Regions from separate parts of the Nakamurella multipartita DSM 44233 genome, predicted to be linked through region 2. Evidence: riboswitches for the same ligand, from Rfam matches in the RefSeq annotation. Region 2 holds a riboswitch; the other holds the start of a gene.

Region 1 (7,559 bases), 2.1 Mb from region 2:
AACGGCGCCGCTGGTCCTGCTCACCTCCAACAACACCCGGGATCTGTCGGCCGCGCTCAAGCGCCGCTGCCTGCATCTGTTCCTGGACTACCCGGACGCCGACCGGGAGCTGGAGATCCTGCGCAGCAAGGAGACCGGGCTGTCCGACGCGCTGGCCACCCAGTTGGTGCAGGTGGTCCGCGGCCTGCGGGAACTGGAACTGCGTAAGGCGCCCAGCATCTCCGAGACCATCGACTGGGCCCGCACGCTGGCCGTGCTGGGGGCGCAGGAACTGGACGCGACGATCCTGGCCGACACCGTGTCCGTCGTGGTCAAGTACGAGCGCGACCACGCCCGGGCGATCAAGGCGCTGCCGAAGCTGGTCGACCCCAACGCGGTGGTACCCGAGCACCGGCCCGAGCACGGTCACGGCCACTCGCACGCGCACGGCGGTCATTCGCACAGTCATGCGGACGGCGACCACGAGCACAGCCACGACGACCACGGGCCCAGCCACCCCCACGATTCCGACGAGGTCGGCGTGGCCCGGCGGGCCGAGAAGGACAAGCCCGGCCGGCACGGGCCGGGCCACTACGGAACACCGCCGTACGCGGCCGACGGCGAGGACCTGGTGCCCGAGCCGGTGCCCGTGGCCACGGTCACCGCCGACCGGGGCAAGCGTTCCTTCGCGGCCGGCCTCGGCCGTCGCCGCGCCCTGTAGGACCGGCCATGCAGGAGACCATCCACCGGTTCGTCCGGTTCCTCCGGCTGGCCGGGGTCCGGGTCTCGGTGGCCGAGGTGGTCGACGCGGTCACCGCCGCCACTCAGCCGGGCGTGCTGGCCGACCGGGAGACGCTGCGCGGGGCGCTGCTGGTGACGCTGATCAAGGACCGGCGGGATCGGGAGAGCTTCGAGACCGTCTTCGACGCCTTCTTCTCCCTGCAGCCGGTCTGGACCGCCGAGCCGGACACCCATTCGCACGCGCACGACGACCTGGTCGACGAGGGTGCGCTGAAGAATTTCACGCTGACCGAGGAGCCCTCCCAGACGCCGGGTTTCGGCCACAGTCACGACAAGCCCAAGGACATCCGCCGGTACTTCGACCCGAAGGACATGGCCCAGCAGTACAACCTGCACCAGGAGGCCGACAAGGTGGACCTGGCCGCCCTGAGCGACGAGATGGTGCTCTCGGCCGACCGCCCGACCACCGATTCGGCCGCCCCGCGGGTGCAGATCGAGACCAGCCACCTGCATGGCGCGACGATGCCGCACGAGCTGACCACGGCGACCGGAGCCAAGCTGGACACCAACCTGTCCGTCGCCGAGGAGGCGGCCTTGATGGACTGGCTGGCCGCCGGCGAGGACCCCGAGCTGCCGCCCGAGGTGCTGGCCCAGTTGCGGACCCAGGTGGCCGGCATCCTGGACAAGCTGCCGGAGATGCTGCGCAAGCACCTGGCCGCTTTCGCCGCGCTGCGCGAGCAGGCCGTCGAGGGCGCCGAACCGGCCCGGCAGGCCGCGGTGCAGGCGATCTCGGAGGCCGACCGGGCCCGGCTGGAGGAGACGCTGCGCGAGCTGGTCCGGTCGATGAGCGGCGCGCTGACCCACCGCCGTCGCCCGGGCGCGCGGGGCAAGATCGACTCGGCCCGCACCATGCGGCAGAGCATGCGGTACGAGGGCATCCCGTTCCGCCCGGTGTCGGTGGTCCGGGCCCAGGACCGGCCCCGGCTGGTCATTCTCGCCGATGTCAGCCTGTCGGTCCGGCTGAGCACCCGCTTCACCCTGCAGGTCGTGCACGGCCTGCAGCGGCTGGTGCCGCGGGTGCGCACGTTCGCCTTCGTCGACCAGGTCGCCGAGGTGACCGACGTGTTCGCCGACCATGGCGTCGAGGACGCGCTCGGCCTGCTGATGGGCGGCGACATCCTCGACGTGGACGCCAATTCCGACTACGGCCAGGTGTTGGTCAGCTTCCTGGAGCAGTACGGCAGCGAGATCAACCGGCGCACCACGGTGCTCATCCTGGGTGACGGCCGCGGCAACGGCAAGGACCCCCATCCCGAGGCCCTGGAGGAGCTGTCCCGGCGGGCCCGGGAGGTGATCTGGCTGACCCCCGAGGCGCGGTACTCCTGGGTGCTGGCCGGATCCGACATGCCGGTCTACGAATCGCTGTGCAGCCGGGTCGAGGTCGTGCCCGATCTGGCCTCCCTGGACCGGGTGGCCCAGAAGTACGCCGGAGCGAACGCCAAAGGAGGCGTCCATGCATATTCCTGACGGTTTCATCAACGCACCGGTCTCGCTGGCCGGCGGGGTCATCGCGGCCGGGCTGATCGTCGTCTCGGTGCGCAAGGCCGCGGCCGATCTGGATGACCGGCAGGTGCCGCTGGCCGGCCTGGTGGCAGCCTTCATCTTCGCCCTGCAGATGCTCAACTTCCCGGTCGCCGGCGGCACCAGCGGGCACCTGCTCGGCGGCTGCCTGGCCGCCGTGCTGGTCGGGCCGTGGGTCGGCAGCCTGGCCATGTCGGTGGTGTTCATCGTCCAGGCGCTGGTGTTCGCCGACGGTGGCCTGACCGCGCTCGGCCTGAACATCATCCTGATGGGCTACACCACCTGTTTTGGTGGCTACGGCATCTTCCTGCTCATCCGGAAGCTGCTGCCCGCCAAGCGCTCCGCCGTGGTCACCGCGTCCGCGGTCGCCGCCTGGTGCGGCGTGGTGCTGGCCAGCGTCGTGTTCGTCGGCTACTACGCGCTCGGCGGGCAGGGGGGTGCCCCGCTGGGCACGGTCGCGGTGGCGATGATCGGGGTGCACATGCTGATCGGGATCGGCGAGGCCATCATCACCGGGCTGACCGTGGGCGCGGTCCTGGCGACCCGACCCGATCTGGTCTACGGTGCCCGGGATCTGCGACCGGCGCTGCTGGTCGGCACGGTCGATCCCACCGGCCCCGCGGCGAGCACCCGGGGATCGTCCGCATGAGCCGCCGGTCGCTCACCTGGTTCGTGCTGCCGGGTGTCGGGATCGCCTTGATCCTGGCCTTTTTCGTCAGCCCGCTGGCCAGTTCCGCACCGGACGGGCTGGAACGGGTGGCCATCGACCAGGGCTTCGAGGCCCAGGCCACCGCCCACGCCATGGCCGACGCGCCGCTGGCCGACTACGGAGTGGCCGGAGTGCAGACGCCCTGGTTGTCCACCGGGCTGTCCGGGGTCATCGGCGTCCTGCTGTGCTTCGTGCTGGCCGGCGGGGTCGGGTTGGCCATCCGTCGAGCCCGTCGCCGCACGGCGACGCCGGCAGGGTGATCCCGGTGGCCGACGAGGTGGCGCACCGCCACGTGTTTTTCGTGCACGCCGACTCCGGGGTGCACCGGCTGGCGCCGGAGTGCAAACTCGTCGCCACCGTGCTGTTCGTGTTCGCGGTGGTCGCCACCCCGCGGGCGGCGGTCTGGGCGTTCGTCGCGGACGGGCTGATCCTGGTGCTGATCGCGGTCACCGCGCGGGTGCCGCTGGGCCGGTGGGTCCGCCGGCTGGTGATCGAGGTGCCATTCCTGGCCTTCGCCGTGTTCCTGCCACTGGTCGGCGGGGGTCCGTTCGTCCAGGTCGGATTCCTGAGCCTGTCCGAACCGGGACTGTGGGGGGCCTGGAACATCGTGGTCAAGGGCACCCTCGGGGTGGCCGCCACCTCGTTGCTGACCGCGACCACCACCGTGCCGGAGCTGCTGCACGCGCTGGAACGCCTGCGGGTGCCCAGACCGGTCGTCGGGATCGCCGGGTTCATGGTTCGCTACGGCGAGGTGCTGGCCGACGACCTGCGCCGGATGCGGATCGCGCGGCAGTCCCGCGGGGACGATCCGCGGTGGTTGTGGCAGGTCATGGGCATCGCCCGGACCGCGGGCACCCTGTTCGTCCGGGCCTACGAGCGCGGTGAGCGCGTCTACATCGCCATGCTGGCCCGCGGGTACGGCCTCGGACCCGACCGGCCGGCGACGGCGGGTGCGGACGCGGCGCCGGCCCGCCGGGCCTGGGTCGCCGCGCTGACCGCGCCGGTGGCCGCGGGCCTGATCTGTGCCGTCGCGGTCCGGGCGGCGGCATGACCGGGAGGCTCGAGGTGCGGGATCTGGCCTTCGCCTATCCCGACGGCCGGCAGGTGCTGTTCGGGGTGAACCTCACGGTCACGCCGGGGGAGCGGGTCGCCATCCTGGGTCCTAACGGCGCCGGCAAGACCACCCTGGTGCTGCACCTGAACGGCACGCTGCTGGCCGGCGCCGGCACGGTCCGGGTGGACGGGGTGAGTGCGGCCAAGAACTCCCTGCGGGAGATCCGGCGGCGGGTCGGCATCGTGTTCCAGGATCCCGACGATCAGCTCTTCTCGCCCACCGTCCGCGACGACGTCGCGTTCGGTCCCCGCAATCTGGGCTACCGGGGAGCCGAGCTGGACCGTCGGGTGCAGGCCGCGCTACAGGCCGTGGGCATGACGCCGTTCGCCGACCGGGCACCGCACCACCTCAGTTTCGGCCAGCGTCGCCGGGTCGCCGCCGCCACCGTGCTGGCCATGGACCCGACCGTGCTGGTCCTGGACGAGCCATCGTCGAACCTGGACCCGTTGGCCCGTCGCGAGTTCGCCGACATCGTGCTCACCCTCGGGCTGTCCACGGTGATCGTCACCCACGACCTGCTGTACGCGCTGCAGCTGTGCCCGCGGTCGGTGATCCTGAACGGCGGGCGGATCGTCGCCGACGGCCCGACCCGCGACATCCTGGCCGACGAGGCGTTGCTGGCGGCCCACCGGCTGGAACTGCCGGTCGGCTGCGCCCTACCGGGCTGACCGGCCGCCGATCAGCCCGGCGGCGGCCGGAACAGCCCGAGCGTCCTACCGCTGCCAGGGGGCGATGATCGGCAGCTCGCGGCCGTCCACCGCCGGCACCGGCCGGCCGTCGCGCACCACGTAGCGCAACCGCGGGCCGCGCTCAGCGATCGACTCGACCGCCTGCACCAGCCGCTGCACGTGCTCGGTGGTGGTGCCCAGCCCGACCGAAGCGCGCAGAGCCTGGCCGTTCTCGGCGTCGGCGCAGCCGGCCGCGCCGAGCAGCTTGCGCACCAGCGGGTGGGCGCAGAACGCGCCGTCGCGCACGCCGATGCCGTGCTCGGCGGACAGGGCGGCGGCGACCACCGCGGGCTTCTGCCCGGCGATGGTGAAGGTGGCCACGCCGATGCTGTCGGCCCGGTCGCCGAACAGCGAGTGCACGGTCACCCCGGGAATGCCGGCCAGGCCGCGGCGCAGCGTCTCGGTCAGTGCGGTCTCGGCCTGGGCCAAGGCTTCTCGATCGGCGGTGGCCAGCACGTGGCAGGCGGTGGCCAGGGCCACGGTGCCGGGCACGTTGGGTGACCCGGCCTCGTGCCGGTCGGGCAGCGGCTTGTAGTCGGTGGCGTCGTCCCGGACCGATGCGGTGGCGCCGCCGCCGATCAGGTACGGCGGGGCCGCGGCCAGCCAGTCGGCCCGGCCGATCAGCGCGCCCGTTCCGTACGGGGCGTAGAGCTTGTGCCCGGACAGCGCGACGTAGTCGACGCCGAGGTCGGTGATCGAGAACGGGCGGTGCGGGGCGAGCTGCGCGGCGTCCAGGGCGGTGCGGGCTCCTCGGGAGCGGGCGACCCGGGCCAGCTCGGCGACCGGCCACACCTCGCCGGTCACGTTGGACGCGCCGGTGATCACCAGCAGGGCCGGCCCGGGGGCGCGCCGGCGCAGGGCCTGGTCGACCAGGGCGACGGCGTGCGCGGGGGAATCGGGGGCGGGCAGCCGGACCACCCGGCGGTCGCGACCCGGGGCCCGCTCGGCCGACCAGGGCAGCAGCGCGGCGTGGTGCTCGGTCTCGAAGACCACGACGGTGGTCCGGGCCGGCAGGCAGTGCGCGAGCAGGTTGAACGAATCGGTGGTGTGCCGGGTGAAGATCACCGCGTCGTCGGCCCGCCCGCCGACGAAGCTGCGGATCGGCTCCCGGGAGCCCTCGTACAGGCTGGTGCAGACCTTGGAGTGCCAGCCGGCCCCGCGGTGCACGCTGGCGTACCGCTCCAGCAGCTCGTCCACGGTGTCGCGAACCACCCGCAGCGCCGGCGCGGAGGCGCCGTGGTCGAGATTGGCGTACTCGGCGGTGCCGCCGGTGGCCAGCGGCACCCGGGCGTGCGCGCCGACCAGGTCCAGGCCCGGGGCGTGCGGGTGGGTCACCGGGCCGCGACGGGCCGGCCGGACCGCCGCGGGAAGCTCCGTGGTCCAAGGGTTGTCGCCGGCCAGCGCGGCCGCCAGATCAGGTCGTTCGAGTGCGATGGTCACGATGGTCCACCCCTACGGTCCGTGGGACCACCAGGAAGACCGGAGGCCCGCGCTTGCCGAGCGCACCTCGCGCACGGCCAGGTCCTCACCCGGGGCACCCCACCGCGGTTGGAGGGTTGCCGGCCAGCAAGCCGGGGCTATCTGCTGGCACTCATGACCTTGGACGTGGACGTTAGCAGACGCCTGGGCGCCGCGCTACGACCTGGATCACACCGGCGGCACCGGTCCGGGACGGCCCCCCGCGCCGACCGAGGCCTACTGGGCGCCGGGCTGCTCGCACGCCCGGTGGGCCGCCCAGTCGATCGCCGGCCGGTCCAGCCCGCGCCGCTGCAGGTAGCGGTTCGCGGTCCGGCGGGCCCGAATCACCACTCGCGCCATCTCCACCGCGTTGGCCGGGAACATCGTCGGCAGCATCCGGTCGGGCCGGAACATCCAGGTGCCGGCCCCGGATCGGACCAGCTGACCCACCGCCCCGATCTGGCGCTGGTTCCACAGCAGGTCGTCGTGCCGGTGCAGCAGCACCGACGCCGGCCCGGCGGTGAGCGCGGGGCCCGGGTCGTCGACCAGAAAGGCGCCCGACCCGGGTGCGGGGGTGAGCCGAACCCGCCGCAACACCGGCAACTCGCCGTCGGCGGCGGTGCCCAGCACGGCGCCGGAGAATCCGGGCAGTTCCTGCGCGAGCCGGGCCCAGGCGCCCCCGTCGGCCGGCGTGGCGACGGCCGCGCCGCCCATCGGCCGCCGGTCCGCCGCGGGCGCCGTGCTGACCTCCACCGGGGTCACCGTGATCACCAGCCGCAGGTAGTACCAGTCGAAGAGCCGGCGGCTGAACCGGTTGGCGCCGTAGGTGCGGGACGCGGGTTGCCGCTGGGCCAGGCGCTGCCAGTAGCGCTCGAGTCCGGTGGTGCCGGGATGGATCTGTTCCGGGCACCCGGCCGTCCCGCGGACCAGGATCTGCGGCAGATCGGTGCGCCCGGTCCCGGTCGGATCGGAGAACAGCAGGGCCACCCGGGGGTCGCGACGGATGTTGAACGCCTTCTGCGGGAACGAGATCGAGGTGGTCAGCACGATCCGGTCGGTGGCCGGGTCCCAGTCGAAGACGGCCGGCCAGGCGATCGGGACGCCGTTGCGGGACAGAGTGGCCAGCTCGCAGGTGCGGTACTGGTCGATGGCGGTCCGGATGTCGATCCGGCGATCGGCCGGACGGGTGGTCGGGACGGCGGGGGTGACGGTCAGGTCGGTCATGGCGCCGAGTGTGGACGGAGGCGCT
Region 2 (7,559 bases):
CGGAAAGGCCGGTGCGCTCCCCCACTCGCTGTGATGTGGCCGGCAATCCTGTCATTGTGGCTCCGATCCGCTTACTGTTCGAGTTGTATCGAACGGTTGCAACCGCGCCATCCCGATGATTGTTCCAAGAAAGTCGAACTGTTATGTCCACCGCCGCGCGGGCCCTGCCCCACCCGGATCTGGTCGACGTCGACCTGCCGCAGGTGCTGTTCGCTCTGAGCGACCCGACCCGGCTGCACCTGGTCCGGGAACTCGACGCCCAGGGACCGCTGTCGGTCGCCCAGTGCCAGGCGGCCGGAGGCGACGTCCCCAAGTCGACGTTCTCGCACCACCTGCGCACCCTGCGCGAGGCCGGGCTGATCTGGAGCATTCCGGACGGCCGGCGGCGGACCATCGAACTGCGCCGGGACGACGTCGACCATCGCTTCCCCGGGCTGCTGGCCGCGGTGCTGGCCACCGGCCGGGGCGGCGCGACCGCGCCGGATCTTCCCGACTTGACGCCTGCGCCGTCGCGCTCGGCGAGTACGGTGCGAGCGACCAGCTGACAGGCCGACCTACCTACCCTCCGGACCCTAAGCTCACGGCGAGAAATTGCGTCGCCGGGGCGACCAGACGCTCCCTTCCCTCGACGGCGGGGCCCAGCGCCGGCCCGGTCACCAGCTCTTGACTCGTCGCCTGCGTCCCGGAATCTCGACGGCGCTGCGGTCATCAGCGGCTCCTACGATGCCCGGGTGACCGGATACGAGTACGACTTGGGCCGCTACCACCGGGAGATCGGCACGGACAGCGCGGAGGCGGCGGCCTGGTTCGACCGCGGATTGATCTGGTCCTATGCCTTCAACCACGAGGAAGCGGTGGTCTGCTTTGAACGCGCCGCGGCCGCCCACCCGGCCTGCGCCATGGCGCAGTGGGGCATCGCCTACGCCCTCGGGCCGAATTACAACAAGCCGTGGGAGTTTTTCGACGAGGACGACCTGGACCGCACCCTCGTGCGCACCCACCGAGCGGTGCAGCGGGCCCAGGAGCTGGCCGGGCGGGCCCTCCCGGTGGAGCGCGCCCTGATCGGCGCCCTGGCTCACCGGTATCCCGATGCCCACCTCGGCCCCGACCCGGCGGCCCCCACCGCGGTGTGGAACGCCGACTACGCCCAGGCGATGTCTCTGGTCTATCGGGACTTCGCCGACGATCCGGACGTCGCCGCTCTCTACGCCGATGCGCTGATGAACCTGACCCCGTGGCAGCTGTGGGACCTGCGCACCGGTGAGCCGGCTCCGGGATCCCGCGCCGACGAGGCCCAGCTCGTGCTCGACCGGGCCCTGGCCCGGCCCGACGGGTGGCAGCATCCGGGCCTGCTGCACCTGCACATTCACCTGGTGGAGATGTCAGCGACGCCCGAGCGCGGGCTGGCGCTGGCCGACCTGCTCCCCGACCTGGTGCCCGACGCCGGGCACCTGCAGCACATGCCGTCCCATCTGCAGGTGCTGTGCGGGGACTACCGGGGCGCGATCACCGCGAACAGCCGCGGCATCGCGGCCGACGCGAAGTTCCTGGCCAGATCGGGCCCGATGAACTTCTACACGCTGTATCGCGCCCACAACCATCACTTCCGCATCTACGCCGCCATGCTGTCGGGCCGGTCCCGGGTCGCCCTGGAGACCGCCGAACAATTGGAGCAGTGCATTCCAACGGAGCTGCTGCGGGTTCCGTCCCCACCCATGGCCGACTGGCTCGAGGGATTCCTGGCCATGCGGGTGCACGTGCTGATCCGGTTCGGTCGGTGGCCGGACATCCTGGCCCTCCCACTGCCGGACGACCGGGATCTGTATTGCGTGACGACCGCGATGACGCACTACGCCCGGGGCGTCGCCCTCGCCGCCACCGGGCACGTCGAGCGGGCCGGAGTCGAGAGAGTCCGCATGCAGGCGGCGGTCGCCCGGGTGCCGCCCGAGCGCATGCTGTTCAACAACACCTGCCGCGACATCCTGGGCGTAGCCTCCTCCCTGCTGGACGGCGAGATCAACTACCGGGCGGGTCATCTCGATCAAGCGTTCGCCGACCTGCGCCGGGCGATCGACCTGGAGGATGCCCTGCCCTTCGATGAGCCCTGGGGATGGATGCAGCCGACCCGGCACGCCTACGGCGCGCTGCTGCTCGAGCAGGGCCACGTGGCCCGGGCCCTGGATGTCTACACCGCCGACCTCGGCATCGACGACACCCTGCCGCGCGCCCTGCAGCACCCCGGCAACGTCTGGAGTTTGCACGGCCTGCACGAATGTCTGACCCGGCTCGGCCGGGACGCCGAGGCCCGGCTCGTCGCCCACCAGCTGCGCCTGGCCGCCGCGGTGGCCGACGTGCCGATCCAGGCTTCCTGCTTCTGCCGGCTGTCCACGGTGGAGCCGCTCCGCCAGGAGCCCGCGGATCTCGAGTCCCCCGGACGCGACAGCGGCTCGGAGCGGTCCGACCACGGGTGCTGCAGCCCATCGTGATCACTGCGGCACCGACCGCCGTGGCCGATCGCACAACCGCCCTGAGCGTCGCGAGGAGTGCTGCGGCGCAGGCTGATCGGTGCCACCATGCCGGGACGATGATCAGCTGGCCGTGGAGAGCCGCCGCGTTGACACCTCGGCGAGAGGCTGGCTACAGTCCCCATCGGTGACCAGACGCAGCGTCAAGCCCTGACTTGCTGCTCGGCAACCCTCACGTCGCAAGACCGGGTGCCCCAGGTGATCACTCGATCCGGTCCTCCGGATCAGCACGACGACCCTCGGGTCGACACCGACGGAGAGCATCGTGAACGCAGCGCAGGTGGGCCCGACCTTCCGGGCGACCAAGCGCCGGCACGTTGATCTGGCCCTGGTCGCCAGTTCCGGCTGTCGTCTCTGACGTTCAGCCCCCATCCTCCGCAGCGACGCATCGACCCACCGGATGTCCCGACCCGGCGCCGGTCGGCTCCTGTCGCACCCCTGTCGACCTGAAGGTGCCCCATGACAACCATTACCCAGACCCGCACGGCCACCGCCACATCCCCCGCCGAGACTTCGACACTTCCCCCGATCAGCCGACTCTCCCGCCGGTTGAGCGAACCTCGGGGGTTCGGCGACCAGACGCTGATCGTTCCCCGGCCCGACGCGATCCGGCTGCTGGGCGGCATTCCCGCACCGGAGGCGCTGCCGGTGCCCGACATCGCCCGTGTCTCAACAGAACTCTGGACCGATCCGGCGGCCGCGACTGCGGCGCTGCAGTACTCGTCGGCGACCGGCTTCACCGGCCTGCGGGAGTGGATCGCCCGGCGTGAGGGCGTCGATCCGGCGCGGGTCGTCATCACTAACGGGGGCCTGCACGGGCTGTCGCTGGCCGTGCTGACCGTGGTCGAGCGCGGCGCCACGGTCGCCGTCGACGACCCGATCTTCCCGCTGTTCCTGCGGGTGCTGGAACTGGCCACCGATGCGGTGCTGCCCATCCCGGTGGACGGTGACGGGCTGGACGTCGAGGCCCTGGCCGCGCGGCTGGCCGCCGGAGAGCGGATCGGCGCCGTCTACACCGTCCCCGACTTCCACAACCCGTCCCAGGGCACGCTGACCACCGACGGCCGGCGCGCGCTGGTCGCCCTGGCCGAGCAGTACGGGTTCTACCTGCTGATCGACAACCCCTACCGGGAGCTCCGTTTCGCCGGCGACGACCAGGGTCTGCGGCCGTTCCACGAGTCCGACCGGGCGATCGTGGTGAACACGTTCACCAAGACCCTCGGTCCGGGGTGGCGGGTCGGCTGGCTGGTCCTGCCCGAGCAGCTGGTGCCCCCCGTCATCCGGTTGCGCAACCGGCTCGACGGCCACTCCTCCACGGTCACCCAGACGCTCATCGAGCACCTGGTGCTGACCGACGACGGCTGGTTCGACCGGGTGCTGGCACCGGCCCGCGCGCTCTACGCGGAACGGGCTTTCGCGCTCGTCGACGCGCTCGAGGCGGAGCTGCCGGGGGCGTTCCGGACCGTCCGCCCGGAGGGCGGGTTGTTCCTGTGGCCGCGGCTGACCGATGACCGCGTCGATGCCGCCGCCCTGGCCGACCGGGCGGCCGCCCACGGCGTGCTCTACCAGCAAGGTGAGTTCTTCGCCTCCGGACCGGATCGGTGGGAGGCCTCCCGGCACCTGCGGTTGGCCTATGGCGATCGCACCCCCGAGGAGTTGCGCGAAGCCGTGCGCAGACTGGCCGCGGCCTTCTAGCGTGGAGGGGGTCAGTAGCCAGTGGGCCAGTGGCCAGTGGGTCGTCGTGGGTACAGTCCCCTGACGGTCGTGGCCGACCGATGGCCCGGCAGCGGTGGAGGTGGTCCGGATGGCCCAGGTGCCCTGGTCCGCGGGTCGGTGGACGCACGCGCCGGCCGCCGTGGTCGAGCGCGACGGCGACCTGCTGGTCACGGCCGTCGAGGGCAGTGACGCCTGGCGGGTGGCGTCCTACGGGTTCGTCCACGACAGCGAACACGCCCTGGTCGTGCCGTTCGCCAACGGTTCGGCCATGGAGGTGGAATTCACCGCCGTCTTCCGCGAACAGTTCGATCAGGCCGGCCTTTTCGTCTCCGTCTCGGAGCAGCGGTGGATCAAGGCCGGGCTCGAGTATGCCGACGGCGCGGTTCAGCTCGGGGCGGTGGTGACCGACGGTGTCTCGGATTGGTCGTTGGCCCCGGTCCCGGACTGGGCCGACCGGCGCGTCACCGTCCGCGCCAGCCGTGACGGCGATGCCATCACCCTGCGGGCCGGGGTGAGCGGCGGGCCGCCACAGCTGGTCCGGCTCATTCCGTTCCCGCCGGACCTGGCGGCCGCGGCCGGACCGTTCGTCTGCGCACCCACGCGGGCCGGCCTGCAGGTGCCGCTGCACAGCTGGCGGGTGACCGAGCCGGACGACGGGCTGCACCCGTGACCGCCGCCGATGCGGACGGCCGGCAGGTGCTCGAACAGTTGCGGGTGCGGCTGACGGCCGAGCTGGAGGCGCACCACCGGGCGCTGCTGGAGATCCGGCGGCTGCGCGCCGACCGATCGGATGACGACGAGCACGACCCCGAAGGCTCGCCACTGTCCGGTGAGTGGTTCCGGATCGACGGCATGCACCGGGCGGCCCAGCAGCGCGTGCGCGATGTCGACGAGGCCCTGGCTGCCCTCGACGCCGGGCGCTACGGCATCTGTGAACGCTGCGGCTGCGCCATTGCCGCCGGGCGGCTGGCGGCGCTGCCCACCGCGACCCGTTGTGTGTCCTGTGCCGGCCGGCGGTGACCGGCCGGTTCCCTCGCTCCGGCTCAGGCGGCCGGGCGCCAGCCCAGGGCCGGCCCCAGCCTGGTGGCGATATCGGTGAGGATCTGCACGTAGTCGGCCGGTTCGAACGAGAACGGCAGGGCGAAGGCCACCTCGTCGACCTCCCGGAAACCGGCGTGCGCGAACAGCTGCTCGGCGATCTGGGCACTGCTGCCGATCAGATCCCGGGCGAACAGCATGCCGCGGGGGCCCTGCGGGCCGGCTGTCCTCGGCGTCCGCGCCTGCACGTACGCCTCGTACTTGGCCCGCTGCTCGGCGGTCGCCGAATCGGTCGGGATGACGACCAGGCCCTGGGACACCCGCGCGGACGGCCCGGCCGGGTGGGCCGCCCGGAAGGCCACGATCTGCTCGCGCTGGATCTCGGCAAAGTCGGTGGCACCTCCGGGTTCGGCGAAGACCACGCTGCTGGACAGCAGGTTCATCACGTGCTCACCCGCCCACCGGGCCGAGCGCAAACTGCCCGCCCCGTACCACATCCGGGCCCGCAGTCCGGGTGAGTACGGCTGCACCCGGTCGGAGAACTCCTCGAAACCCTGCCGGCCGGCAAAGGTGGACGCGGTGCGGCCCTCGACGAACGCCAACAGCCGCTCCACCCGGGTGTAGCTGAAATCCTCGACCTCGGCGGTGTCCGGGTACAGGGCCGCCTTCAGGTGCTCGTACTGCATCGGGGGCCCGACGCTGATGCCCGGGTTGATGCGCCCACCGGAGAGCAGATCCACCGTGGCCAGATCTTCGGCCAGCCGCAACGGGTTCTCCCAGCCCAGTGGCGTCACCGCCGTGCCCAGCTCGATCTGGCTGGTGCGCTGACCGGCTGCGGCCATCATCGCGATCGGCGAGGAGATGCCGTACTGCAGATGCCGATGGCGCAGCCACGCGCTGTCGAACCCCAGTTGCTCACCGAGCTCGATGACCTCCAGGGTGGCCCGGTGCCCGGCCGCCGGATCGGCCGGGTCGAACAGACCGATGGTCAGAAATCCCAGACGGCGCAGGGGTTGACCGGGGACCGGCACGGTTGTCTCCTCTTGACGGTCAGGACTCGGGAATCAGCACCAGTTTGCCGCGAACGTGCCCGCTCTGGCTGATCTGGTGCGCTTCGGCGGCCCGGCTGAACGGGAACGTCTGCACCTTGATCACCAGCGCGCCGTTCTCCAGCAGCGCGGCGGTCTCCGCCAGCGCCTGCCCGGCGGTGGCCGCGCGTCCCGTGGTGAGCTGGATGCCCGAGTCACCGGCGTCGAACCGGGCGATCGTGACCACCTGAGCCGGTTCGCGGACCAGGCTCAGCAGGTCGGCCACCGGGGTCTTGCCGGCGACGTCGAACACCGCGTCGACCCCGTCGGGGGCCACGGCCCGGACGCGATCGGCCACGCCCGCGCCGTACTCGACGGCGGTGGCGCCGATCTCGCGCAGGTAGTCCTGATTGTCCGGCCCGGCCGTGGCGATCACGGTCGCCCCGCGGGCCACCGCGATCTGCACCGCGACCGCACCGACGCCGCCTGCCCCGCCGTCGACGAGCACGGTGCTGCCCGCGGTCACACCGACCAGGTCGAAGGCCCGGATGGACGTCTCGGCCGCCACCCCCGCGGCCGCGGCGACGGCCCAGTCGACCGACGCGGGCTTGCGCGCGTAGACCTCGAGCAGAGCCTGGTCGGCCGCCGTCGCCGATCCCAGCCCGAAGACATCGTCGCCGACCGCGACATCGTCGACGCCTTCCCCGATCTCGTCGACCACGCCGGAGGCGTCGAAGCCGACGATCCCGGGGCTGGTCAACGGCTTGCCCTGGGCCATGTACCCGGCCCGCAGCTTCCAGTCCAACGGATTCACGCTGGAGGCCCGCACCTGGACCCGCACCTGGCCGGGACCCGGATGCACCTCGGGCGCCTGTCCGACGCCGAGCACCTCGGGACCGCCGTATTCCTGGAACTGAACCGCACGCATGGGGTTTCCTTTCTCGGGAGGCCCGAACGGCCACCGATCAGACGCCTGGACCGGCGCCGAGCCAGTGACAGCGGCAACGCATCTCTCGATGGGATATTCCCGGCCCGTCCCCCAAGTGCCCGGGCCGCGCGCACCGGGGTCGAGCGGGCTGACAGGATCGGACGATGGGCACCATCGACTTCGCGCCGTCCGAGCGGTCCCGGCTCGGCATCGAATGGGAGATCGCCTGCGTCGACCGGCGCAGCGGGGAGCTGTCCCCGGCGGCACCGGAACTGCTGTCCCGGCTCGGCCCGGCGAGCGCCTTTCCCCACGTGACCGGCGAGC

The links. A riboswitch is a leader RNA that binds a small molecule or an ion and turns the genes downstream of it on or off. The one in region 2 is predicted to bind S-adenosylmethionine.
Region 1: linked by a shared signal. The riboswitch ahead of NAMU_RS03895 (aminotransferase class V-fold PLP-dependent enzyme) and the one ahead of NAMU_RS21470 (aminotransferase-like domain-containing protein) in region 2 are both predicted to bind S-adenosylmethionine.

The regions. Positions count from the first base shown of each region.
Region 1 covers NC_013235.1:857,687-865,245, forward strand. The annotation lists gene NAMU_RS03865 (AAA family ATPase) at 1-700, shown strand, start outside; gene NAMU_RS03870 (VWA domain-containing protein) at 709-2,247, shown strand; gene NAMU_RS30210 (energy-coupling factor ABC transporter permease) at 2,234-2,950, shown strand; gene NAMU_RS30215 (PDGLE domain-containing protein) at 2,947-3,270, shown strand; gene cbiQ (cobalt ECF transporter T component CbiQ) at 3,276-4,061, shown strand; gene NAMU_RS03890 (energy-coupling factor ABC transporter ATP-binding protein) at 4,058-4,792, shown strand; gene NAMU_RS03895 (aminotransferase class V-fold PLP-dependent enzyme) at 4,838-6,292, opposite strand; SAM riboswitch class IV at 6,337-6,451, opposite strand; gene NAMU_RS03900 (pyridoxamine 5'-phosphate oxidase family protein) at 6,548-7,534, opposite strand.
Region 2 covers NC_013235.1:4,810,542-4,818,100, forward strand. The annotation lists gene NAMU_RS21455 (MFS transporter) at 1-25, opposite strand, end outside; gene NAMU_RS21460 (ArsR/SmtB family transcription factor) at 144-545, shown strand; gene NAMU_RS21465 (hypothetical protein) at 732-2,486, shown strand; SAM riboswitch class IV at 2,652-2,761, shown strand; gene NAMU_RS21470 (aminotransferase-like domain-containing protein) at 3,075-4,220, shown strand; gene NAMU_RS21475 (DUF1349 domain-containing protein) at 4,330-4,911, shown strand; gene NAMU_RS29510 (TraR/DksA family transcriptional regulator) at 4,908-5,261, shown strand; gene NAMU_RS21485 (LLM class flavin-dependent oxidoreductase) at 5,285-6,310, opposite strand; gene NAMU_RS21490 (NADP-dependent oxidoreductase) at 6,330-7,235, opposite strand; gene NAMU_RS21495 (glutamate--cysteine ligase) at 7,400-7,559, shown strand, end outside.